Regions from separate parts of the Lactococcus sp. AK05 genome, predicted to be linked through region 1. Evidence: riboswitches for the same ligand, from Rfam matches in the RefSeq annotation. Region 1 holds a riboswitch; the other holds the start of a gene.

Region 1 (11,782 bases):
AAAATCAAAAAAGAACACTGGAAAGCCAATCATAACTGCTCGGCCTATACATTAGGTGACCGTCTAGAAATTCAACGAACAAGTGATGATGGAGAGCCGTCAGGGACTGCTGGTGTTCCGATGCTTGAAATTTTAAAGAAAAAAGAAATAATCAATGTTTGTGCCGTTGTTACTCGGTATTTTGGTGGAATAAAATTGGGTGCTGGTGGTTTAATTCGTGCTTATGCGGGCAGTGTAAATCATGCCATCGAAGCTGTTGGTTTAGTTGAATTTATCAACCAACGTGAGCTTATTTTAAATCTTGATTACAGCCTCTATGACAGCTTACAGCGCTTTTTAATTGACCAAAAAATCAAAATTTCGGATAGTGAGTTTTTGTCGGATATCAAAGTAAAATGTTTTATTGATGAAAAAAAGGTTGACGAAGTCATGAATTTACTGACAGAAACTTTTAATGGAAAAATAAGCATAAAAAAAGGGGACAGTCAACAAGTAGAAGTTGAAGTTCTGTCATAAAATATTGATTTTAAAAAGGGAGAATTCCCTTTTTATTTATATCATAACTGATAAAGGTTTCTGTTTAAGTTAAATCAGTTAAAATACTAAAAGAACAACAATCGAAAACCTATTTTCTTAAGAAAGGAGAAAAATGACAAAAAAATTAGCACAGCTTTTATTTTTCATTTATATCTTAGGACTGATTTGGCTGGTATTATTTAAACTTTCTTTTCATCCACTTGCTTTTCTTGAAATGACGAATACAAGAAGTCTTAATCTGACACCTTTAGCCATGTCCGGTGGTCGTCGCGAGGTTTTATTTAATATTCTAGCTTTTATTCCTTTTGGTATTTTATTGACTATGAATGCACCAAAAATCTCCTTTTTAAATAAATTGGCAATTTCTATTTTATTAAGTTTTTCATTTGAAAGTCTACAATATCTTCTTGCCATTGGAGCAACGGATATTACTGACCTCATCACTAATTCACTTGGAGCCTTACCTGGAATAAGTTTCTATTATTTACTCATAAAAGTCTTTTCAAAAGCAAAAGTGGAACTTGTTTTGACAATTTCTTTTACGATTTTGCTAATTCTTACGATAATCTTTATCAGGCAAAGGATAGTTCTAGGCACAGTGAGAGTCTAAAAAGTATGTTAGAATAGATAAGAAGATTATTTTAGAAGAGGAGACCTATGAAAATATTCAGAGGCTCATTTATTGTTAGTTTAATTGCCCTAATTATCGCATTTATTTATGCTGGGTGGAATGGACTTTTTATCACGCTTATTCTTGCTGTTCTAGAAATTTCCTTATCTATGGATAACGCTATTGTGAATGCACGTATTCTCGAACGAATGAGTTCTGCATGGCAAAAAGCTTTCTTAACCTTAGGAGTTTTGATTGCCGTTCTTGGAATGCGTTTGATTTTTCCGCTCTTGATTGTTGGAGTGTCAGCTCAAATTGACCCTATCAGTGCTTTAAAATTAGCTTTAGAAAAAGGAAATCCCAATACAGTAGGAACCTATGGTTATATTTTGCACCATGCTCATCCACAAATCGCAGCTTTCGGTGGAATGTTTCTATTGATGCTAGCCTTAGGATTTTTCTTTGATGAACGGGCGCATACTTGGCTTAAAATACCAGAGAAAATCCTTCAAAAAATTGGAAATTTTCCGGCAGCAAATGCAATTATTTCCATTATTTTGCTTTTAATCACATCGGAATTTATTGCTAAAGATGCTCAAGCTGTTTTATTTGCTGGAATTTTAGGAATCCTAACTTTCATGCTTGTTGATGGTTTTGGAGAAACGATGAGTCATAGCAAAGCTGCAAACACAACAAGTAGTGTGGTTGCGACTGGTAAGGCTGGACTTGCTTTATTCTTATATTTGGAAGTAATAGATGCTTCATTTAGTTTTGATGGGGTAATAGGTGCCTTTGCAATTACAGCAGACCCGATTATTATTCTTTTAGGATTAGGTGTGATTGGAGCGATGTTTGTAAGAAGTCTAACGCTTTATCTTGTTCAAAAAGGAACATTGAATGACCTTGTATATCTTGAACACGGAGCACATTGGGCCATTCTCACGCTTGCATTTTTAATTTTAGCAAGTATCAAATGGGAGATTGGTGAGGTTGTTACAGGACTTCTAGGAGCTGTATTTATTATTCTTTCCTTTATTTCGAGTGTGATTTATAATCGAAATCATTAAAAAGATGACGGAAGTCATCTTTTTATTTTTAGAAAAAAGTTTAAAACACAATATATTGTGTTTTTTATGATAAAATATAGATATTAAATACTATATATAGGTTTGGTTGTGATAATGAAACTTAGCATTTTACATATAAATAATACTCATCTCACCCTTGATAAGGATTTTTCTTTAATTAATAAAATCAAAGAAGAAAATAAAAAAAGAGTCATAGAAACTTTAGTTTTAGGAGATGGAAATAGCATTTTTAATAACATTGAGCACAAAAATGATGAGCAAGACCTCCTGAATACCGTTCCTTTTGATGCAACGACATTGGGAAGTCATCAATTTGATGAGGGTTCAAAAGGAATAGTGGAAAATCTAAATAAAATAAATTTTCCAATTTTAGCCGCTAATGTTAATTTTGAAGATGATAAACTTTTAAATCCTTTAGTAAAAGAAGGAAAATTTATTCCTTATCTCCTTAAAAATACAACATCAGGTAAGAAAATAGGAATATTTGGTTTGACAACAATGGATATTGTTTATCGCTCACATCCGAGTGCGGAGACTATCTTTTTTAACCCTTTTGATAAGGCAGATTTCATAGTTAAAAGATTAAAGAACCTTGGAGTTGATGTTATTATTTTATTAAGTCAACTTGGAGAAGAAATGAACCAAATGTTAGCTCAACAATTTTTAGAAATTGATATTATTATCGATAAGCCCGTAGGGACATCAGGAAAAAAAGTTGAAAAATGCGGAAATACACTCATTATTCAATCTGAAACTGATAACTATTCTCTTATAGAATCTGAAATCAATATTGATGACGAAGGCAATTTACTTTTTATTCAAGAAAATAATTATGTTTGAATATGATAGATAAACCAGAAAATTGATACCAAATAAGACAGAAGTAAGGTCATCAGTTTATTTTGCCTTGACAAAATGGGAAAATAGAGCTAGAATTTATAGGTAGCGACTCGAAGATAGTGAAAGTTCGAGAACAATAATGGCTTAACTTAAAACTGTAATGAACACAAATAAAGTAAAAAATAAAGGTGGAACCGTGCATTTGCACCCTTTGTCTCTTTTCGGATTTTTTCGAGGATTGATGAGTGTGTGAATTGCGGTTTTTTGAATTTCGGAGGAAAATAATGGCAAATAAAAAACTAGCATTTCAAGATATTATCTTGACCCTACAAGGCTTTTGGTCTAAACAAGGGGCAAACTTGATGCAAGCTTATGATAATGAAGTAGGAGCAGGAACAATGAGCCCTTACACTTTCTTGCGTTCAAACGGACCTGAACCTTGGGGAGCCGCCTATGTGCAACCTTCACGTCGTCCTGCTGACGGTCGTTATGGTGAAAACCCAAATCGGTTGTTCCAACACCACCAATTCCAAGTTGTATTAAAACCATCTCCAAAAAATATCCAAGAACTTTATCTTCAAAGTTTAGCTGAACTTGGAATTGATGCTTTAGAGCATGATATCCGCTTTGTTGAAGATAACTGGGAAAATCCTTCAATGGGATGTGCCGGTATTGGATGGGAAGTTTGGATTGATGGGCAAGAATGTACTCAATTTACTTATTTCCAACAAGTCGGAGGAATTGAAGTTGATTCCGTAACTTCAGAAATCACTTATGGTTTGGAACGTATTGCGACAGTTATTCAAGAGGTTGATTCTGTTTATGACCTTGAATGGGGGAATGGCGTAGCTTACGGAGATATTTTCAAAGAACCTGAATACGAACATTCTAAATTTGCCTTTGAAGAATCAAACCAAGAGCTTTTACTTAAACTTTTTGGAGAATATGAACAAGAAGCGCTTGATTTATTAGATAAAGGCTTGGTTCACCCAGCTTATGATTATATTTTGAAATCTTCACATACCTTCAATTTACTTGATGCACGTGGAGCAGTTTCTGTAACTGAGCGTGCAGGCTATATGCATAGAGTTCGTACAATGGCACGTAAGGTAGCAAAAACTTTTATTGAAGAACGTGCAAAACTTGGTTTCCCGCTCTTAAAAGATGAAGCTTTGCGTGAAAAATACCTTGGTAAAAAAGGAAAATATACTAAGATTGTAGAAGGAGAAGAAAAATAATGACAAATTACTTACTTGAAATTGGTTTGGAAGAAATTCCAGCACATTTGGTGACTCCTTCAATCAATCAATTAGCCGAAAGAATGGAAATTTTTCTTACGGAAAATCGTTTAGAATTTGATAAAATTATTAAATTTTCAACTCCACGTCGCTTAGCAATCATTGTTGAAGGTTTGGCAGAAGCGTCAGAAGCGATTGATGAAGAAGTTAAAGGTCCATCTGCTAAAATTGCTAAAGATGCGCAAGGGAATTGGTCAAAAGCGATTCAAGGTTTCTCAAGAGGACAAGGAGCTACTCCAGATGATTTAATCCTTAAGGGTGATTATTATTATGCTAAAAAACATATTGACGGAGTAAAAGCAGAAGAAATTCTGTCTAAAGTTGGCGATGAAGTCATCGCAAAAATGACATTCTCAACTTATATGAAATGGGGAAATAATGATTTTCTCTTTGTTCGTCCAATTCAATGGATTGTTTCACTTCTAGAAGATAAAGTTGTTGCTTTTGATTTATTAGATATAACAGCAAATCGTTTTTCACGGGGCCATCGTTTCTTGGCAAATGTTGAGGTTGAACTCAAAAATGCAAATGATTATGCTAGCAAAATGCCAGAAAACTTTGTTTTAGTTGATGCTGAACATCGTAAAGCAGAAATTTCAGCTCAAATTTTGGCTCTTGCGTCTGAAAATAAATGGCAAGTTACTTTGCATAAAGATTTATTAGAAGAAGTAAATAATATTGTTGAATATCCAACTGCCTTTGTTGGTTCATTTGATCCCAAATATCTTTCTGTTCCAGCAGAAGTTTTAGTGACATCAATGCGTGATAATCAACGTTATTTTGAAGTTTATAACCAAGAAGGTCAACTCGCACCAAACTTTATCTCTGTCCGTAATGGGAACGCTGAAAATATTGAAAATGTAGTGCTCGGAAATGAAAAAGTTTTGGTTGCTCGTCTTGAAGATGCAGAGTTTTTCTGGAAAGAAGACCAAAAACTTAAAATTGAAGATTTGGTCGCTAAACTTGCTAAAGTAACTTTCCATGCTAAAATTGGTTCAATTACTGAACACATGGCACGAACAAAAGAAATAGCCGCTAAATTAGCTGATATTTCTGGTTTGACAGATGAAGAAAAAAGAGACGTTGCCCGTAGTGCTGAAATTTATAAATTTGACCTTTTGACAGGAATGGTTGGAGAATTTGATGAATTACAAGGGGTAATGGGTGAAAAATATGCGCTTTTAGCTGGTGAAAATGCAAATGTTTCTGCAGCAATTCGTGAACATTATATGCCAACTTCAGCCGAGGGAGAATTGCCTGAAACAAAAGTCGGTTCTGTGCTTGCAGCAGCTGACAAAATTGATTCAGTCCTCTCTTTCTTTAATGTTGGTTTAATTCCTTCTGGTTCAAATGACCCTTATGCCCTACGTCGAGCAGTACAAGGCTTGATTCGTATTATTGAAAAAATGAATTGGCATTTCGATTTATCTTTATTTATTGACCAATTTGAAGGTGAAAATCATCTTGAAATTTTGGATTTTGTCAAAGCACGTATTCAAAAACTCTTGCTTGAAAAACTCGATCGTCATGATATTGTTGAAGCGGCAATTAATAGTTCAAGCTTTGATATTACAAACATGATGGAATCAGCTTTTGTCATTGATGGCCATAAACTTCACGAACCTTTTAAACCAGCAATTGAAAATGTTTCACGTTCAATTAATTTGGTTAAAAAAGCAAAAGATATTAAAGAAATAAATCCAACACTTTTTGAAGAAGATGCAGAAGAAGCACTTTATAACGTTGTTATTTCTCTTCAAAATCAATGGACTTATATGCCTGGTGAAGAAAAATTCAGAGCAATTGTTCATTCACTTGCACCTGCAATTGAAACTTTCTTTGAAAGTGTAATGGTAATGGCTGAAGATTTAGCAGTTCGTGATAATCGTATTGCGTTGTTGTCAGAAGTTGTTGCATTAACAAGCGTTATGGCTGATTTTTCTTTGATTAATACAAAATAAAATTGATAAATTTACTGACAGAAAGTTTATTTATGACTCTAAAAAGCTGTCAGTAAAATTTGAGTTCTGTCAGTAATTTTAAAAATATTCATGAAGAAAGGAACTAAGAAATGGCAATTACAAATGAACAAGTAGAACGTATTAATGAATTAGCGCGTAAGAAAAAAGCAGAAGGATTATCAGAAGCTGAGCTTGAAGAACAAGCCCTTTTACGTCGTGCTTACCTCGATAGTGTTAAAGCAAATTTCCGCTCACAAGTTGAAACCATCAAAGTTATTGATGAAAAAACAGGAGAAGATGTTACTCCGGATAAACTTAAAGAAATTCAACGTAAGAATGGGATGCGCGACTGAGCTTTTTCTTGCAAATATTTCATAAAATGTTAAAATAAATATTAATAAATGATGGGTATGGTGCACACCCGAAACCGCTTTAAGAATAAAATCTTAAAACTAATGGCGCCTACAAACAAAAGGCTATCTCCAAGTAGTCTTGTTTGTAGCGCCTTTTGTTTTGTAAAATATTATAAAGTGAGTTAAACTCACAAACAAGGAGTTTCAAAAATGAATTTTTTTAAAGTAGGAATTTCAAGAAGCGCAATTTTATATGTCTTCTTAGCTGTAATTATTGGGGGCTTAATTGGTATTGTTGATGCTATATTTGGTCGAGGTCTTATCTATATTACTGAATTTAGAGATAGTCATGCCCTATATTTAATTCCATTTTTAACCTTAGCCGGTCTCTTAATCGTTTATATTTATAAGAATTTTGGTAAAGACAGCCAAAAAGGAATGGGCCTAATTTTTGAAGCGGGGAATCATGGGCGAGAAGATATTCCAAAACGTCTTGTTCCGCTGATTGTTTTCTCGACTTGGCTTTCTCATTTGTTTGGTGCCAGTGTTGGTCGTGAAGGAGTTGCAGTTCAAATTGGTGGTGTGATTGGACATGCGATTGGTAAAAAGCTCTCAGCAAAAGAAGCTAAAAAAATACTTTTGATTACTGGTATGGCTGCTGGTTTTGCAGGGCTCTTTCAAACGCCAATCGCGGCAACTTTCTTTGCTATTGAAATTTTAATGTTGGGTAAAATTGAGTATAGAGCTTTAATCCCAGCTTTGGTTGGTTCATATGTTGCAAGTTGGACTTCAAGCAGTTTGGGATTAGAAAAATTTTCTTTCGCAATCAATACTAACATTCATATTGACCCTTTGGTTCTTTTAAAATTGGCTGTCATTGCCGTTTGTTTTGGACTTGTAGGAAGATTTTTTGCGGAAGCTTTAGCTTTTATGAAAGCAACCGTCGCTAAAAGAATTGTTAATCCTTATTATAGAATTATTTTGATGGGGATTGTCATCTCAATTGGTTTACTTGTTATTCATTTGGACCGTTATGCTGGTCTTGGGACTAATTTGATTTCTTTAAGTTTTAACGGAGGACATATCAATGGATATGATTGGATATTAAAATTAATCTTTACGGTTTTATCAATTTCTGCTGGATTCCAAGGTGGGGAAGTCACACCACTCTTTGCTATTGGTTCAACATTGGGTGCAGCTTTGGCTATGCTCTTTGGTTTACCTGTCGAATTTGTGGCTGCTGCGGGTTATGTTTCAATTTTTTCAGCCGCAACAAACTCTTATTTTGGCCCAATTTTTATTGCTGCGGAGGTCTTTGGCTTTGGTTCGGTTCAATATATCCTACCAATTATGACAATTGCCTACGTTTTGAATGGAAATTCATCCATCTATGCGCAAGAAGTTCTAAATTTGGAAGTTTAAATAAAAAGATGACCTCTCTGGGTCATCTTTTTTTATATAATTTTTCAGTTTTAATGTAATCAATAACGTTTTGAGGTAAGAAGTAAGTGGGTTCAATATTTTTGGCAAACATTTCCCTTAGCATTGTACTAGAAATTGGTAACAAGGGAGCATCAAGCCAAGTAACAGGATAAGGACTTTTGGAGATTGTATCCGTTCTTCTTAAGGCAATGAATGTCACAAGTTTTAGGAGTTCATCAATTTTGTACCATTTGGGAAGATATTCCACCATGTCGCTACCAATAATGAAATAATAATCGGTATCAGGATTAGCCTCAGTCAGGAGTTTGAGCGTGTCATAACTGTAAGATTTTCCACCACGTTCAATTTCAATCAACTCAAGACCGAGTCTAGGATTTTCTTTGATTGCTAACTCAAGCATTTTAACTCGATGTTTTGCAGAAATGGTTTCTTTTTCATCGACATGAGGTGGAATATTTTCAGGCATTAGTAATACCTTATCCAAATTCATTTGTTGGGCAACTTGGTCAGCCATCATTAAATGAGCATGATGAATTGGATTAAAATTTCCTCCTAATAGACCTACTTTTTTTCTGTTCCCTTTATCCATAAGGGGGCTTTCTCCTTAATTTTTGAAATTATTTAATCTACCAATATTTTGAATCAGTCAATTTATATTGTACCATAGCTCATCGCAATCTATAAGACTAAAGAAAAACTCCTCAAGGGAGCTCTTTAATTTAAGATTCGATTTGGACAATGTATCTACTGTTAATATAATGCTCGGTGTTATCCTCATCAATTACAAGGCAATTTCCGTTGCTGTAACCTTTCTTGAAATGTAAGGCAGAGACGACACTTCCGTCTATTAAGTGGATTTTTACACTATCATTTTGTTTAAGTAGTTTCTTTAGATAACTAATCATAATCCTCTCCTTTCTCCATTACTTCTATTGTAGTACAAAAAACATAAGTGGAGCAAAAAATTGACTAGTTTTATATAAAATACATAGCGAAATTTAAATTATAATTTATTGTATAATTATAAAGGGTTCCCAGTACAAATTTAGGGCAAAATTTGATAAAATAAAGATTAGAATTGCGTTAAAATCGGTATGATTAGCGGAAGTGAATATGGGAGAAAAAATTATGCCACATCTATATCAAGACGACAGTCTTACATTACATACGGACTTATATCAAATTAATATGATGCAAACTTACTTTGAGCTTGGACGACATCAGCGTCAGGCGGTCTTTGAGGTTTTTTTCCGTGAGATGCCCTTTAAAAATGGTTATGCTGTTTTTGCTGGTTTAGAAAGAATGGTTGATTATTTAAAAAATCTTAAATTCTCGGAAACGGATATTGCCTATTTGCGTGAATTAGATTATCCGGAAGATTTTCTAAATTATTTAAAAGAATTGCGTTTTACAGGAACAGTTAGAGCGATGCAAGAAGGACAACTTGCTTTTGCTAATGAACCTTTAGTGCAGGTTGAAGGTTCGCTTGCGGAATGTCAGTTGGTCGAAACAGCTATTCTTAATATTATAAATTTCCAAACTTTGATCGCTACCAAAGCTGCTCGTATCAAATCTGTAATTGGGGATGACCCTTTGTTGGAATTCGGGACAAGACGCGCTCAAGAAATGGATGCAGCCATCTGGGGAACACGAGCAGCAGTCATTGGTGGTGCCGATGCGACATCAAACGTTCGTGCAGCTAAAATCTTTGGTTTGAAGGCTAGTGGAACACATGCTCATGCTTTGGTTCAATCTTATGGGAATGATTATGAGGCTTTTAAAGCATACGCACAGACACATAAAGATTGTGTCTTCCTTGTGGATACTTATGATACTTTAAGAGTTGGAGTTCCTTCAGCGATTAAAGTGGCGCGTGAATTTGGCGATAAAATTAATTTCCAAGGTGTACGAATTGACTCTGGAGATATGGCCTATATCTCGAAAAAAGTTCGTCAGCAGCTTGATGAAGCAGGATTTACTGATGCAAAAATCTACGCTTCAAATGATTTAGATGAAAACACAATTTTAAGTTTAAAAATGCAAAAAGCAAAAATTGATGTTTGGGGAGTAGGAACTAAATTAATTACGGCTTATGATCAGCCAGCGCTTGGTGCAGTTTATAAATTAGTATCTATGGAAGATGAAAGTGGTCAAATGCAGGATACCATTAAACTTTCAAGTAATGCTGAAAAAGTTTCTACACCAGGTAAAAAACAGGTTTGGCGAATCACCAAAAAAGCAGATGGTAAATCAGAGGGGGATTATATTACATTTTCTGATGAACGTCCAGATGTAGCAGAAGAAATTTATATGTTCCATCCGCTTTATACCTACATCAATAAAAATGTGCGAGACTTCAATGCCAATCCACTTTTTAAAGATATTTTTGTGGATGGTGAATTGGTATATGAATTACCCAGCTTGCAAGAAATTAAAGAATTTGCTCGTGAAAACCTTGAGGAACTTTGGGATGAATATAAACGTGATTTGAATCCTCAACCTTACCCAGTAGATTTGTCACAAGAATTATGGAATCATAAAATGCGCCTAATTTCACAGGTGCGTACAACAGTATCAATGACGAGATTGGATGATGAATGATGAGAATAAGACGAATAGACCTCTGTGATGCAAGACTTTTCTGGGATGTCCAAAAGCAATTGGATACAGAAAGTAAGTTCATGATGCTTGAACCAGAGGAGCGAAGATTTGATTTTAGCCGAACAATTGGTCGAATTTCACGTTTTGATTTTTTAGTTGGTGCTGATGTTGATGGAAAATTTGTTGGATTTCTGTCAGCCAAAAGAGGAAACGCTAATCGAATTAGAAATACGGCCTATGTTGTTGTAGGAATTATTGAAGAATTTCAACACCAAGGAATTGGTTCTCAACTTTTTGAGGAATTAGAAAGATGGGCAAAAGAAAAAGCAGTAAAACGTTTAGAATTAACGGTAATGATAAATAACTATGCTGCGATTGCCCTTTTTCAAAAACATGGATTCACAATAGAAGGCGTTCGCCGTGAGGCAATGTGTGTTGATGGAAAATACATTGATGAATTCTATATGAGTAAAATTTTAGATTAAAAATAGTTAATGACAGAGCTGTCAGTAAAATATAGAAACTGTCAGTAAAAGGAAGATAAAATGACATTACAAGATGAAATTATTAAAGAACTTGGTGTGAAACCAGTCATTGATCCTAAAGAAGAAATTAGGGTGTCAGTTGATTTTTTGAAAGATTATCTAAAAAAATATCCTTTCATTAAGTCCTTTGTATTAGGGATTTCTGGTGGTCAAGATTCTAGTTTAGCAGGTCGTCTGGCTCAAATTGCTATCGAAGAAATGCGTCAAGAAACTGCTGATGAGACTTATAAATTTGTAGCAATTCGCCTGCCATATGGTGTTCAAGCTGATGAAGAAGATGCCCAACGTGCGCTTGCTTTCATTCAACCCGATGTCAGTTTGACAGTAAATATTAAAGCTGCTGTTGAAGGACAAGTGGCAGCCCTCAATGAAGCTGGAATTGAAGTATCAGATTTCAACAAAGGAAATATTAAGGCACGTCAACGTATGATTACGCAGTATGCTGTGGCTGGTCAATATCAAGGAGCGGTTCTTGGAACAGACCATGCAGCAGAAAATATTACTGG
Region 2 (11,782 bases), on a different contig from region 1:
TACCAAAAGCGACATCATCTTCAACCGTTGCCCCAACAAATTGGTTATCCGGATTTTGAAAAACCATCCCAATCTTTCGACGAAGATTCCAGACATTTTCAGCAGTCAAAAGTTCTCCATCAATTTTGACTTTTCCTTCAAATTCTTCAAAAAGACCATCAATCAGTCGAGCAGTCGTCGATTTACCAGAACCATTTTGGCCAATAATCGAAACCCATTCCCCTTTTGTAATCGAAAAGGAAACCCCATTAAGCTGATTTACATCGCTTTCTTTTTCATATTTAAAAACTAAATTTTCTACTTCGAGAATTTTATTCATAGCCCTTATTATACCAAATTTTAGACACTTTTAAGCATTTAGTTTTATATTTCTACTAAAAATGACATTCTTTATCGCCAAAACAAAACATTCAAAAGTCGTTGCTAAACGAGAAGGGTTTTTGTTATAATATTAAAGTAACCGGAGAAGTGTCCGAGTGGCCGAAGGAGCACGCCTGGAAAGTGTGTATACGTCACAAGCGTATCGGGGGTTCGAATCCCCTCTTCTCCTTTATAAAATTCATATTCTTAAAAATAAAAAAACATTAATTATAAAAATTAATGTTTTTTTATTTTTATCTATCCTGGAAATTTAGCAAGAGCTACATCTTTTCCTAATTCTTCTTCAATTCGCAAGAACTGATTATATTTTTCAACCCGTTCACTTCGAGCCATTGAACCTGTTTTTATTTGGCCAGCATGCATGGCTACGGCAAAATCGGCAATGTAGCTATCAACTGTTTCACCTGAACGGTGAGAAATCATTGTCTTATAGCCTGCTTTTCTCGCTAAACTAATGGCTTCAATCGCTTCAGTTACTGTTCCGATTTGATTAAGTTTAATCAAAATAGCATTTGCTACGCCTTTTTTAATTCCTTCTTTGAAAATTTCAGGATTTGTCACAAAAATATCATCACCTACTAATTGAATTTTTTGACCTTGAGCTTTCGTTTGAGCTGCAAAGCCCTCCCAGTCATGTTCAGAAAATCCATCTTCAATGGAAATAAGTGCTGGATATTTTTCAACTAAATTTTCATAGTAAGTCAATAGTTCTTTAGAAGTCAATTTTTGCCCTTCAAAACGATAAACTTTTTCTTTATCATCATAAAATTCGCTTGAAGCTGGGTCAATGGCAATCGCAATTTCTTCACCAGGAACATATCCTGCACTTTCAATTGCTTGATAAAGTGTAGCAATTGCATTTTCAGTAGAACCAAGTTTAGGGGCAAAGCCACCTTCATCACCTACGGCTGTTTCTAGCCCTTTGTCAGCTAAAATTTTCTTCAGAGTATGGTAGATATTTGCAATTTTTTCTAAACCATCGCGAAAGCTTTCCCGTTTGACTGGTGTAATCAAAAATTCTTGAACGTCAATTCCTGAATCGGCATGTACTCCACCATTAATGACATTGAAAAATGGTTGTGGAAGTTCCAAATCAACTCCACCAAGATAGCGATAGAGTGGAATTTTTTCACTATTCGCTGCCGCACGAGAAATGGCCATTGAAACCCCTAAAATTGCATTAGCCCCTAAACGAGATTTATTTTTTGTCCCGTCAAGTTCAATCATCAGATGATCTAATTTTGCTTGATTAAATGGTGATTGTCCTTTCAAGGCTTCATAAATTTCGCCATTGACATTTGCGACGGCTTTAGAAACGCCTTTCCCTTGAAGACGGTCTCCACCATCTCTTAATTCAACTGCTTCACGGTCTCCAGTTGATGCTCCTGAGGGTACTGCTGCGCGTCCTAGTGTCCCATCTGTTAATCTAACATCTACCTCAACGGTTGGATTTCCTCTAGAATCAAAAATTTCTCTTGCGTGGATGTTTTCGATTGTGACTGTCATAATAAATCTCCTTTTCTTTGCCTTTATTGCCTTGTAAGTCAAAGAAAAAATGGCAGACTACAAGGCAAAAAAAGGCTTTGCTTTGTAGGCGCCATTAGATTCAAGCTATTTCTTGAAACGGTTTCGGGTGTGCACCATACCCATCTACTATTAATTTACCACTTTATTTTTATGAGGTCAAATTTTTGAAACTTATATTTAAAAAAATACATTTATCATTAAGCAAAATTGTGTTATAATCACTATAATTCGCTCCTGTCAGTAAAGACAGAGCCATCAGTAAGGAATGACATGAAAACACTACTTGTTCTATGTGAAGTTAAATATTGGCATGATTTTAGAGAGGGCTTGGCAAAAGTTGGCGTTTCTTTTCTTGGTTTTGATAAGAAAAAACCTAATCGATTTGAGATTGACCAACTTGTTGCCAAAGCTGATTTGGTCATTATGAGAAACCGAAATGTGGCTCATCATTCAGTTCAATTTGCTAAAGAAGCTTGTAAAGCAACCGATACACCTTTTTGGATTAGTAGTAATTTTGGTTTAGAAACCATTATCAAGCAACTTTCTCAAACTTTTCCAGATGAATCTTTTGAAAGCACCGACCAAAATAAGAAAAGCAAAAGAAAAATTGAAAATAGAGTCCTGCAAAAGCAAAATCCTTTAGCCGAAAGTGCCCAAAGCAAAGAAAGTCAAAATTATTTAAAAGGAAAAAAGAAGCATCTCCCTCTCAAATCGGCGCTAAAAGATTTCAAAATTACTGACGACGAACCAGATTTTACAAAATTATTTAAAAAATAAGCGCTGACGCATTTGTCAGTGCTTATTTTTAGTGACAGAATTTCTGTCAGAAGATAGCCGTTGGCACTTTAGTGCTTACGGATATACTCAAATGTCCATCAGTAACTTTTAAATTAATTTTTCTTTATGAATTTGTTCAAAAGTTTTTTCACCATCATTGAGTTTTTCCCAAATGACAACTTGTCCTTGTTTTCGAGATTTTGGTACATCGATAATCCGCTGATTTGATGACCCACGGAATTGGAGCATTAAGTTTTTCTTTGATAATTCAAAACGACCGTCAACTAAAATATCTAACAAATCAAGCATTTCTAATTTGTCATCTGTTTCAAGTAGCATCTCTTCCCATGTATAACCTGTCCATGACCAAATATCTTTATCCGGTAACTCACGACGAATCCGTTTGAGCAAAGGAATCAAAAATGTCGTATTCAAGAAAGGTTCCCCACCAAGAAGCGTCAGACCTTGGACATAAGGCTGAGCAAGGTCAGCCATAATTTTATCTTCAAGCTCTTTAGTATAAGGCGTTCCATAACGAAATGACCAAGTGGCTTGATTATAGCAGCCCTCGCAATGAAACATACAGCCACTCACATAAAGTGAGCAGCGCACCCCTTCCCCATCAACGAAATTGAAGGGTTTATAATCTGCAATATAATTTTGTGAGAGTTCATCAGCTCTCCATTCTCCTGGTTTTGGATTGTTCATACTTATTTCTCCGCAAAATATTTTGATTTCGCTTCGTCAACTTCGACTGAATCAATCAAATTTCCATCGTTCAAAGCTCCGACAGAACCATTCATATGTTTTACACGTGATGAAATTTCTTTGTGACGACCATGAACCATTGGACGTGCTTGCGGATTTCCAAGATATCCACAAGTTCTTTTGACAACGTCACAGGTTTTAGGATCATCATTGCCACATTGTGGACATTTAAATCCACGTTCCGTTGCCGCAAAATCTCCTTCAAAGCCACAAGCATAGCAGTGGTCAATTGGTGCATTTGTTCCAAGATATCCAATACGATCGTAGGCAAAGTCCCAGACTGCTTCAAGAGCTTTCGGATTTTGTTGAAGAACAGGATATTCACAGTAATGAATGAATCCACCATTGGCATAAACAGGATAGTCTTTTTCAAACTCTAATTTTTCAAATGGAGTTGGATTTTTACGCACATCATAGTGGAAAGAATTAGTATAGTAATCTTTGTCAGTAATATCTGCAACTGAACCGAATTTTTCTTTATCCATTCGGCAGAAACGGTCAGTTAAACTTTCTGACGGTGTTGAGTAAACAGAATAATGATAACCAGAGGCTTTAGACCAATCTTCACAATCTTCATGCATTCGTTTCACAATTTCAATTGTAAAAGCTTTAGCTTCAGGATTATTTTCCCAAGTTGGGCCATAAAAAGTAGTCGCCACTTCATAAAGTCCAATGTAACCTAAACTTACAGTTGCACGTTCTTTATTGTACAATTCATCAACTGAACCTTCGGCATCAAGACGTCCCAATGCACCATTCATAAAGAGAATAGGTGCATTTTTAGGTTGTGCTTCTTTAGCACGTTCAACACGAAAGGCAAGCGCATCATGAGCAATTTCAATTCTTTCATTGAAGATTTCCCAGAATTTTTCTTTATTTCCAGCGGCTTCAAGAGCAATACGTGGAAGGTTAACTGTAACAACTCCAAGATTATTACGTCCAGCAGTCACGTCATTCCCATTTTCATCTTTCCAGCCTTGTAAAAATGAACGACAACCCATTGAAGCTTTAAATGAACCTGTTAATTCAACAATTTTATCATAGCTCAAAATATCAGGGTACATCCGTTTTGTTGAACATTCAAGCGCAAGTTCTTTGATGTCATAGTTTGGTGTCCCTACTTCGAGGTTAAGTCCACGTTTGAGTGTGAAAATTAATTTAGGGAAAATGGCAGTACGGTGTTCTGAACCTAAGCCACCAATCCGTACTTTCAAAATTGCTTTTTGAATTTCACGCGCATACCAATCGTCTCCAAGACCAAAACCAACCGTTACAAAAGGCGTTTGACCATTTGAAGTAAACAAAGTATTAATTTCATATTCTAAAGATTGCATTGCATCATAGATATCTTTGGCTGTTTTTTCACGAGCATAAGCTTCTTGTTTTTCAGCACCATCAATCCATTTTTGTGCATCTTTTAAATGTTTTTTATAATTTAATTTCGCGTAAGGCGCCAATACTTCATCGGCACGGTCAAATGAACAACCACCATATTGTGAACTAGCCACATTAGCGATGATTTGACTGGCTTGCGCAGTTGCTGTTTGAATTGATTTTGGCGAATCTACTTGTGCATTTCCAAGTTTAAAACCATTTTCAAACATATTTTTAAAGTCAATCAAACAACAGTTAGCCATTGTAGTAAATGGACTATAATCAAGGTCATGATAATGAATATCACCCTTTTGGTGAGCGTTTGCCACATGTGGCGGAAGAAGTTTCAATCCAATTGCTTTGGAAACCGCACCAGCTGTCAAATCACGTTGAGTATTGAAAACGTTAGAATCTTTATTGGCATTTTCATTAACGACAGTTTGGTCGCGATTAATTAATTTTTCAATCGTAAAATTGATATCCGTTGCTTTGGTACGGGCCAAATCACGGTTAGCACGATAAGAGATATATTCTTCAGCCAATTGAGTTTCACCAGACTCAAGGAGTTCTTGCTCAACAATTGATTGAATTTCATAAATTTTGACATTTTCAGAAAAACGAGTAAAGATTTCACTGACTACTCTGTCAGTAAGTTCTGAAAGAACCGACATATCTGTCAGTTCGACTTTTTTAGCCGCTTTAGTCAAAGCATCAAAAATTTTCTCACTGTTAAATTTCACTGAGCGTCCGTCACGCTTTATCACATTAATTTCTTCTAGTGTTACATCTTGATATTTTACTTCACTTTTCATATTAACCATCCTCTTCAATTACATCATCTATTTTATCAAATTCTCGGAAATGACACAATATATAGGTTAAATTATGTAAACACACACAATATCTTGTGTTGCTTGTTTTCATTCCCTTTTCTCAATTTCGCAAAGCAAAATATAATCTCTTTGTATTCAAAACGTAATTAATGCGTCTTAAATCAGACTTTTTCTCTAAATTCTCACATTTTCTAGCCAATATAAAACATTAAATAAAAAACGTTTACAAACCGCCACATAATTGTCATCTTTTTCTTCCATTAACCGTGGTAAAATAGGGTAGTACTTATTTTATTCTGTATTTTCAGGAAAGGAATTATTTATGCCAGTTTCTCGTATTAAAGTTAAAAATAGACATTTAAAAAAGAAAGCTAAAAAACCACTGGCTTTTTATAAACCAGCGACCAAATTTGCTGGCGCTGTTCTCATTGCGGGAACTTTGACGACCACTCATGAGCTTTTGCTCCAACAAACAAGCCCAGTGGTTCAAGCCGCAACAAATTCGACAGAAGCTTTTATTGAAAGTATTGCTGCATCAGCAAAACCAGTTGCCGATAGTAATGGTCTTTATCCTTCAGTTATGATTGCCCAAGCTATTTTGGAAAGTAACTGGGGTTCAAGCCAACTTTCTCGTGCCCCCTATTATAATTTATTCGGTATTCAAGGAACTTATCAAGGAAAAAGCGTTGTTTTTAAAACTCAAGAATATCTCAATGGTAAATGGGTCACAAAAGATATGCCATTTAGGGTTTATCCTTCCTTTAATCAAAGTTTCCAAGACAATGCTTATGTTTTAAAAACTACAAACTTTGGAAATGGTCCTTATTACGCTAAAGCTTGGCGAGCAAACGCGGCAACTTATCAAGATGCAACCGCAGCTTTAACAGGAAAATATGCAACTGACCCTAATTATGGTGCTTCCCTGAATCGAATTATCTCTCAATATAATTTGACTCGTTTTGACGGCGCTTCTTCTGCTGGTAATTCTAACACCGGTGGTTCGACAGTTACAAATACCAATAACAATTCAAATACAAGTACAAGCTCAACCACTTATACGGTTAAATCTGGCGATACACTTTGGGGAATTTCGCAAAAATATGGAATTAGTGTTGCTCAAATCCAAAGCGCAAACAATCTTAAAAGTACAGTCATCTATATTGGGCAAAAGCTTGTATTGACAACTTCAAGTTCTTCGTCTAATACAAATAGTTCAACTTCTTCAGGAAATTCTGCCGCAACTACAACGCCTACTACTTCGGTCACTCCTGCCAAACCAGCTTCACAGACGACGATTAAGGTTAAATCTGGTGATACACTTTGGGGACTCTCTGTCAAATATAAAACGACGATTGCTCAACTCAAGAGTTGGAATCATTTAAATTCTGATACAATTTATATTGGACAAAACTTGATCGTTTCACAATCTGCTGGTTCCTCAAGTTCTTCAACAGGTTCAAGCTCAGCCTCTACGAGCTCAACTTCTAACTCTTCTGCAGCTTCCTCTATCCATAAGGTTGTTAAAGGAGATACACTTTGGGGACTTTCACAAAAATCTGGTAGCCCAATTGCTTCAATTAAGGCTTGGAATCATTTATCAAGTGATACCATTTTAATTGGTCAATATCTTCGTATTAAATAAATTGTAATTTATAAAACATAAAAAGAATGAAAGTTAATTCATTCTTTTTTTAATTCTTTTAAAACAGACTGAAGATGAATCGATTGAGTCGGTTCAGACATGCCAACAGTCATTTCCCAAGGTGTTGTCTCTTTTTCAAGCGCGAGTTCAAGAAAAACGCGTTGAAATGAAGTTAATTCTTCAGAACTCATTAAATAATCAATATCTGTTTTTGAAAGTAAAATTTTGTCCCGTTGAATCACTTTATTTAAATAACGGACCCAAAGTTCTAAATTCCATTTAGACTTTTGAGCAGCATTCAGGAGATATTCAATCCACGTCATTGCAATAACCTCAGTATTTTTGGATTTTTTCGTAAATAATTTTTTAAGGCTTCTTCGCCATAAGCTAAACTAAAAGCCTCTAAAATGACCGCTGGGTCTGCTGAACCATCTGTATGTTTAAATCGTTCTAGGAGAGGATCTGGGCTTTCAATTTTTAATTTTTTCATTATTTTTGCGATGTCTGGAACATCTTTGGTTCGGCCAGCCTGTATTTTATCGATAAGAATAGATTCGAGTGATGACAGACCAACAGTCAAATGACTTTCCACAAAAATAATTGTTTCATCTGTTTTTGAATGAGACATGACTTCACCGACTGCTTGACTCAACCAAGGTTCATTAGAGGTTCCGACATGAAATTCTTCACCAATTTCTTGAATGATTTTTTCAACTTTTTCGGTACTTTCATAAAAGGCATCTATATCCTCTGTTGCCTTCATTCCATAATATTCAAGCACGAAACCACCAACACAATGTAAGTGAAGTTGCAAATTTTCTTCTGAAAGTTTTTCGTTCAAGCGGGAAAATAATTGATGATAATCCAAATTTATACCTCGCACTCACCTTCAAAATTTTTCTTATTTCTCACTCCATTATCAATTATCATAAGGATTTTGTCAAGTTGAAATTACTGACAGACCTGCCAGTAACTTTTTACCAAAATTAGGCATTCGTGATTTCTATTTGACAAGAACGCATTGTTTCAAGTGCTGCCAAATGTTTTTCAGGTGAAACTCCAGCACAGCAAGAAGCATCAACACTTATTTTTACTTCTGGCGCATAGGCTTTGATTAACAAGGCATTGGAAACAACACAAATATCCGTACAAATTCCGACAAGTTCAACTTCATCATAATTTTCATCTCGAATAAATTCTGCCAATGTTCTGGAACCAAAAGTTGTTTTTTCAAAAATTTTAGCAAAGCCAACTTGAGCTTCTTTACGAATTTCCCAACCAAAAGTACCATTTTGACAATGAATAACTGGCAGATTTTTGCCTTCTTGTGTCGTTAAATAATCTTCAAAATGGGTGTCTTGGGTTGCTAGACGATTTTCTTTAGAATATTGAGAGAGTTTTTCAATAACATTTGGGACAATGGCTTGTGCTTCTTTCGTGCCCAAACTTCCATCAATAAAATCATTTTGAAAATCAACTAAAACAAGTGCTTTTTTCATCATTTCTCCTTGATATTTGATCATTTTTTTTATTATAGCAAAAATCTAAAAAGCCTGTCAGCAAAATTTTACTGACAGACCTTTTTTAAATTACTGACCAAATTCTCTGCTGTCTTTTAAGAGATGTAAACAATCTTTCAGTAAAATATGTTCATAATTATTCTTTAGAAATCAACTTCATCAGGGTTTTTAGCCAAACCAGCTTTTCCATGAAGGCTGTCAATAAAAGCAATATCTTCAATACTTAAATCAAAATCAAAGATTTCTGCATTTTCTTTAATTCTTGCAGGGGTTACTGATTTAGGAAGTGGTAAATATCCTTTGTGAAGAGACCAACGCAATACCACTTGAGCAATACTCTTGTTGTATTTACTTGCCAAATCTGCAAGTTCTGGAACTTCAAAGATTTTACCTGTTCCAAGCGGGCTGTAAGCCTCAGTCAAGATATTGTTGTCAACATTAAAACTTACAATTTCTTCTTGTTGATCACTTGGGTTGACCATAATTTGGTTAACTGCTGGTTTAATTTCAGCAAATTTCAACAATGGTTTTAGGTGACGTGGGTGGAAGTTTGAAACACCAATCGCACGGATTTTACCAGCTTTTACGCCTGCTTCCATGGCTTTCCAAACTGCAAGATTACGTGTTTCAAAATCAGGGCGGAATGCTTTAGGATTTGGCCAATGAATGAGGTACAAATCAACATAATCAAGTCCCAATTTTTTCAAGGATTCATCCAAGGCTTTCGCAGCGTCCTCTGTTGTTCCTACACCCCAAAGTTTTGTTGTAACGAAAAGTTCCTCACGGGGAATTCCTGAATCAGCAATTGCTTGACCGACTGATTCTTCATTTTTATAAACTGCCGCTGTATCAATATGACGATATCCTGCTTCAAGTGCTGCTTTTACCGCATTATAAGCTTCTTCTCCGCTCGCAGATTGCCAAGTTCCAAAGCCAACTTTTGGAATTTTAATGCCATTGTTTAGTGTGTAAGTGTCTGTTAATGTCATGATTTTTTCTCCTTAGTAATTTTTAAAATACAACAACTCGTCATCAATGAAACTATTTGGACTTTTATATTCTTTCAATTGGAAACCATAGTTCTAACTCTTCAGGATTTTCTGCCGAAATTGATTGATGTTCTTGTACTGCTCCAACAATTTCTAAATCATTTTGAGTTAAATAATTCCACATGTTTGAATAAGTCTTGTTCATTTCATAAGTTGTTGTTTCAACAACGAAATAACGAAAACCTGGAAGTGTCCATTTAGTCCAATTTTCAGGCTTTTCCGCTGAATTTTCAACTTCAACACCTGCCAGATAGAGTCCACCATTATTCCATGGTTTAAATTGCCCTGATTCATCGGACATGGCCCCCCAAATTGTGAGTGGCTGCTTAATCAAATGAATAATTTCCTCAAAAGCGTTGGTTGCTTCTTGCCAGAGTGGTGGAATCCAAATGTCAGCTTCTTGTGCTTTACCTAAGCCTTCTTTTCCAATGACGGAGAAAGATGACTTTTCAACTTCTCTGATGTTCACTTCCCCTCCTCACTCTTTTTGACAATGATGTTTCTTGCTTTTTTAAGCAATAAGGCTTCTTTTGAAACCGTTATAAAGTCATTTTACCACTTTATAATTAAAATGAAAAAATATTTCGCTCAAAAAATGATAGAATAGAATTAGAATTTAAAATAAAGGAGGAGATACTAACAAGGCTGACTTTTATCAGCTAAGTTTTGTATCCTATATCTTATGGCTGAAGTAGAATCTTTTCAATTAGACCACACAAAAGTACTTGCCCCTTATGTCCGCTTAATCGGTAGCGAAACTGGGCCTAAAGGCGATGTTATCACTAATTTTGACGTTCGTTTTGTTCAACCTAATGCGAATGCCATTGGAATGGCCGCTTTACATACTATTGAGCATAGCATGGCTAGTTTAATTCGCGATAGAATTGATGGCATGATTGACTTTTCGCCTTTTGGATGTCAAACTGGTTTCCACATGATTATGTGGGGTGAACATCGTTCAGAAGAAATTGCTAAAGTAATTAAGTCTTCTCTAGAAGAGCTTGCAAGTGACGAATTTGGTTGGGATAATGTCCCTGGTGTTGCTGAAAAAGAATGCGGAAATTACCGTAATCACTCACTTTTCGGTGCTAAAGAATGGTCTAAGAAAATTCTTTCTGAAGGAATTTCTACTGACCCTTACGAACGTAAAGTAATTTAAAGTTTACTCTAAAAGTTCAGCATTTTTAAATTACAAGTGCAACTTCATTTCCTTTAGTAAGGAATTTAATCGGTCAAATTTTTACTGACAGCTCTGTCAGTAACTTTTTGACTTTTATCAGTCAAATCCACTTAGAAAGGAACTGAATTCAGTAGGCACTTTGCTTACTGAAACCTAATTTATCTTATGGGAAAATATCAACTTGATAATAAAGGACAGAAATCTGTCGGAAAATTTCACGAAAAAAACTCAACGGTAGGCGGAAAAGGCATCAATACAAAGAATGCCACTCAAGCTAAAATTGAAGCCCTCCGTGCCAAAATGGAGAATAAAAAGAATGACAAAAAAGCTTAATATTGCCTATGTTGGTTTTGGTAAATCAACAAATCGCTATCATATTCCTTACGTGAAAGAACGTGAGAATATTGTGATTAAACGAATTGTCAACCGGACTTTGGGAAAACGTCCTGAACAAGCAGAATTAGAAGCAAATGGAACTTTGTTCTCCACTGACATCGCTGATATTATTAACGATGATTCAATTGATTTAGTAGTCATTGTAACTCCAGCTTTTGCTCACTATGACTATGCTAAGGAACTCCTTTCAGCTGGAAAAAATGTACTCTGTGATAAACCATTAGTCGAAACTTTGGAACAAGCTAAAGAATTGGTAGCTCTTGCCAAAGAAAAAAATCTTTTCTTCATGCCTTTCCAAAATCGACGCTTTGACAGCGACTTTTTAACCGTCAAAA

Evidence for each region. A riboswitch is a leader RNA that binds a small molecule or an ion and turns the genes downstream of it on or off. The one in region 1 is predicted to bind fluoride.
Region 2: it holds a riboswitch for fluoride, as region 1 does, so the genes downstream of both, eno (phosphopyruvate hydratase) here and AB6B24_RS03165 (voltage-gated chloride channel family protein) in region 1, are expected to answer to the same signal.

What each region holds. Positions count from the first base shown of each region.
Region 1 covers NZ_JBFTEI010000001.1:643,276-655,057, forward strand. The annotation lists gene AB6B24_RS03130 (YigZ family protein) at 1-516, shown strand, start outside; gene AB6B24_RS03135 (VanZ family protein) at 650-1,147, shown strand; gene AB6B24_RS03140 (DUF475 domain-containing protein) at 1,195-2,214, shown strand; gene AB6B24_RS03145 (bifunctional metallophosphatase/5'-nucleotidase) at 2,329-3,075, shown strand; gene glyQ (glycine--tRNA ligase subunit alpha) at 3,360-4,313, shown strand; gene glyS (glycine--tRNA ligase subunit beta) at 4,313-6,334, shown strand; gene AB6B24_RS03160 (DUF896 domain-containing protein) at 6,445-6,687, shown strand; fluoride riboswitch at 6,732-6,806, shown strand; gene AB6B24_RS03165 (voltage-gated chloride channel family protein) at 6,898-8,109, shown strand; gene AB6B24_RS03170 (nicotinate-nucleotide adenylyltransferase) at 8,132-8,719, opposite strand; gene AB6B24_RS03175 (nicotinate phosphoribosyltransferase) at 9,259-10,731, shown strand; gene AB6B24_RS03180 (GNAT family N-acetyltransferase) at 10,728-11,216, shown strand; gene nadE (ammonia-dependent NAD(+) synthetase) at 11,277-11,782, shown strand, end outside.
Region 2 covers NZ_JBFTEI010000002.1:232,251-244,032, forward strand. The annotation lists gene AB6B24_RS05660 (energy-coupling factor ABC transporter ATP-binding protein) at 1-319, opposite strand, end outside; tRNA gene AB6B24_RS05665 (tRNA-Ser) at 463-550, shown strand; gene eno (phosphopyruvate hydratase) at 619-1,887, opposite strand; fluoride riboswitch at 1,966-2,038, opposite strand; gene AB6B24_RS05675 (DUF2325 domain-containing protein) at 2,179-2,685, shown strand; gene nrdG (anaerobic ribonucleoside-triphosphate reductase activating protein) at 2,794-3,399, opposite strand; gene nrdD (anaerobic ribonucleoside-triphosphate reductase) at 3,396-5,639, opposite strand; gene AB6B24_RS05690 (LysM peptidoglycan-binding domain-containing protein) at 5,983-7,302, shown strand; gene AB6B24_RS05695 (hypothetical protein) at 7,341-7,625, opposite strand; gene AB6B24_RS05700 (DUF6036 family nucleotidyltransferase) at 7,622-8,170, opposite strand; gene AB6B24_RS05705 (cysteine hydrolase family protein) at 8,289-8,801, opposite strand; gene AB6B24_RS05710 (aldo/keto reductase) at 8,966-9,811, opposite strand; gene AB6B24_RS05715 (GyrI-like domain-containing protein) at 9,876-10,340, opposite strand; gene AB6B24_RS05720 (S-ribosylhomocysteine lyase) at 10,554-11,030, shown strand; gene AB6B24_RS05725 (hypothetical protein) at 11,217-11,384, shown strand; gene AB6B24_RS05730 (Gfo/Idh/MocA family oxidoreductase) at 11,368-11,782, shown strand, end outside.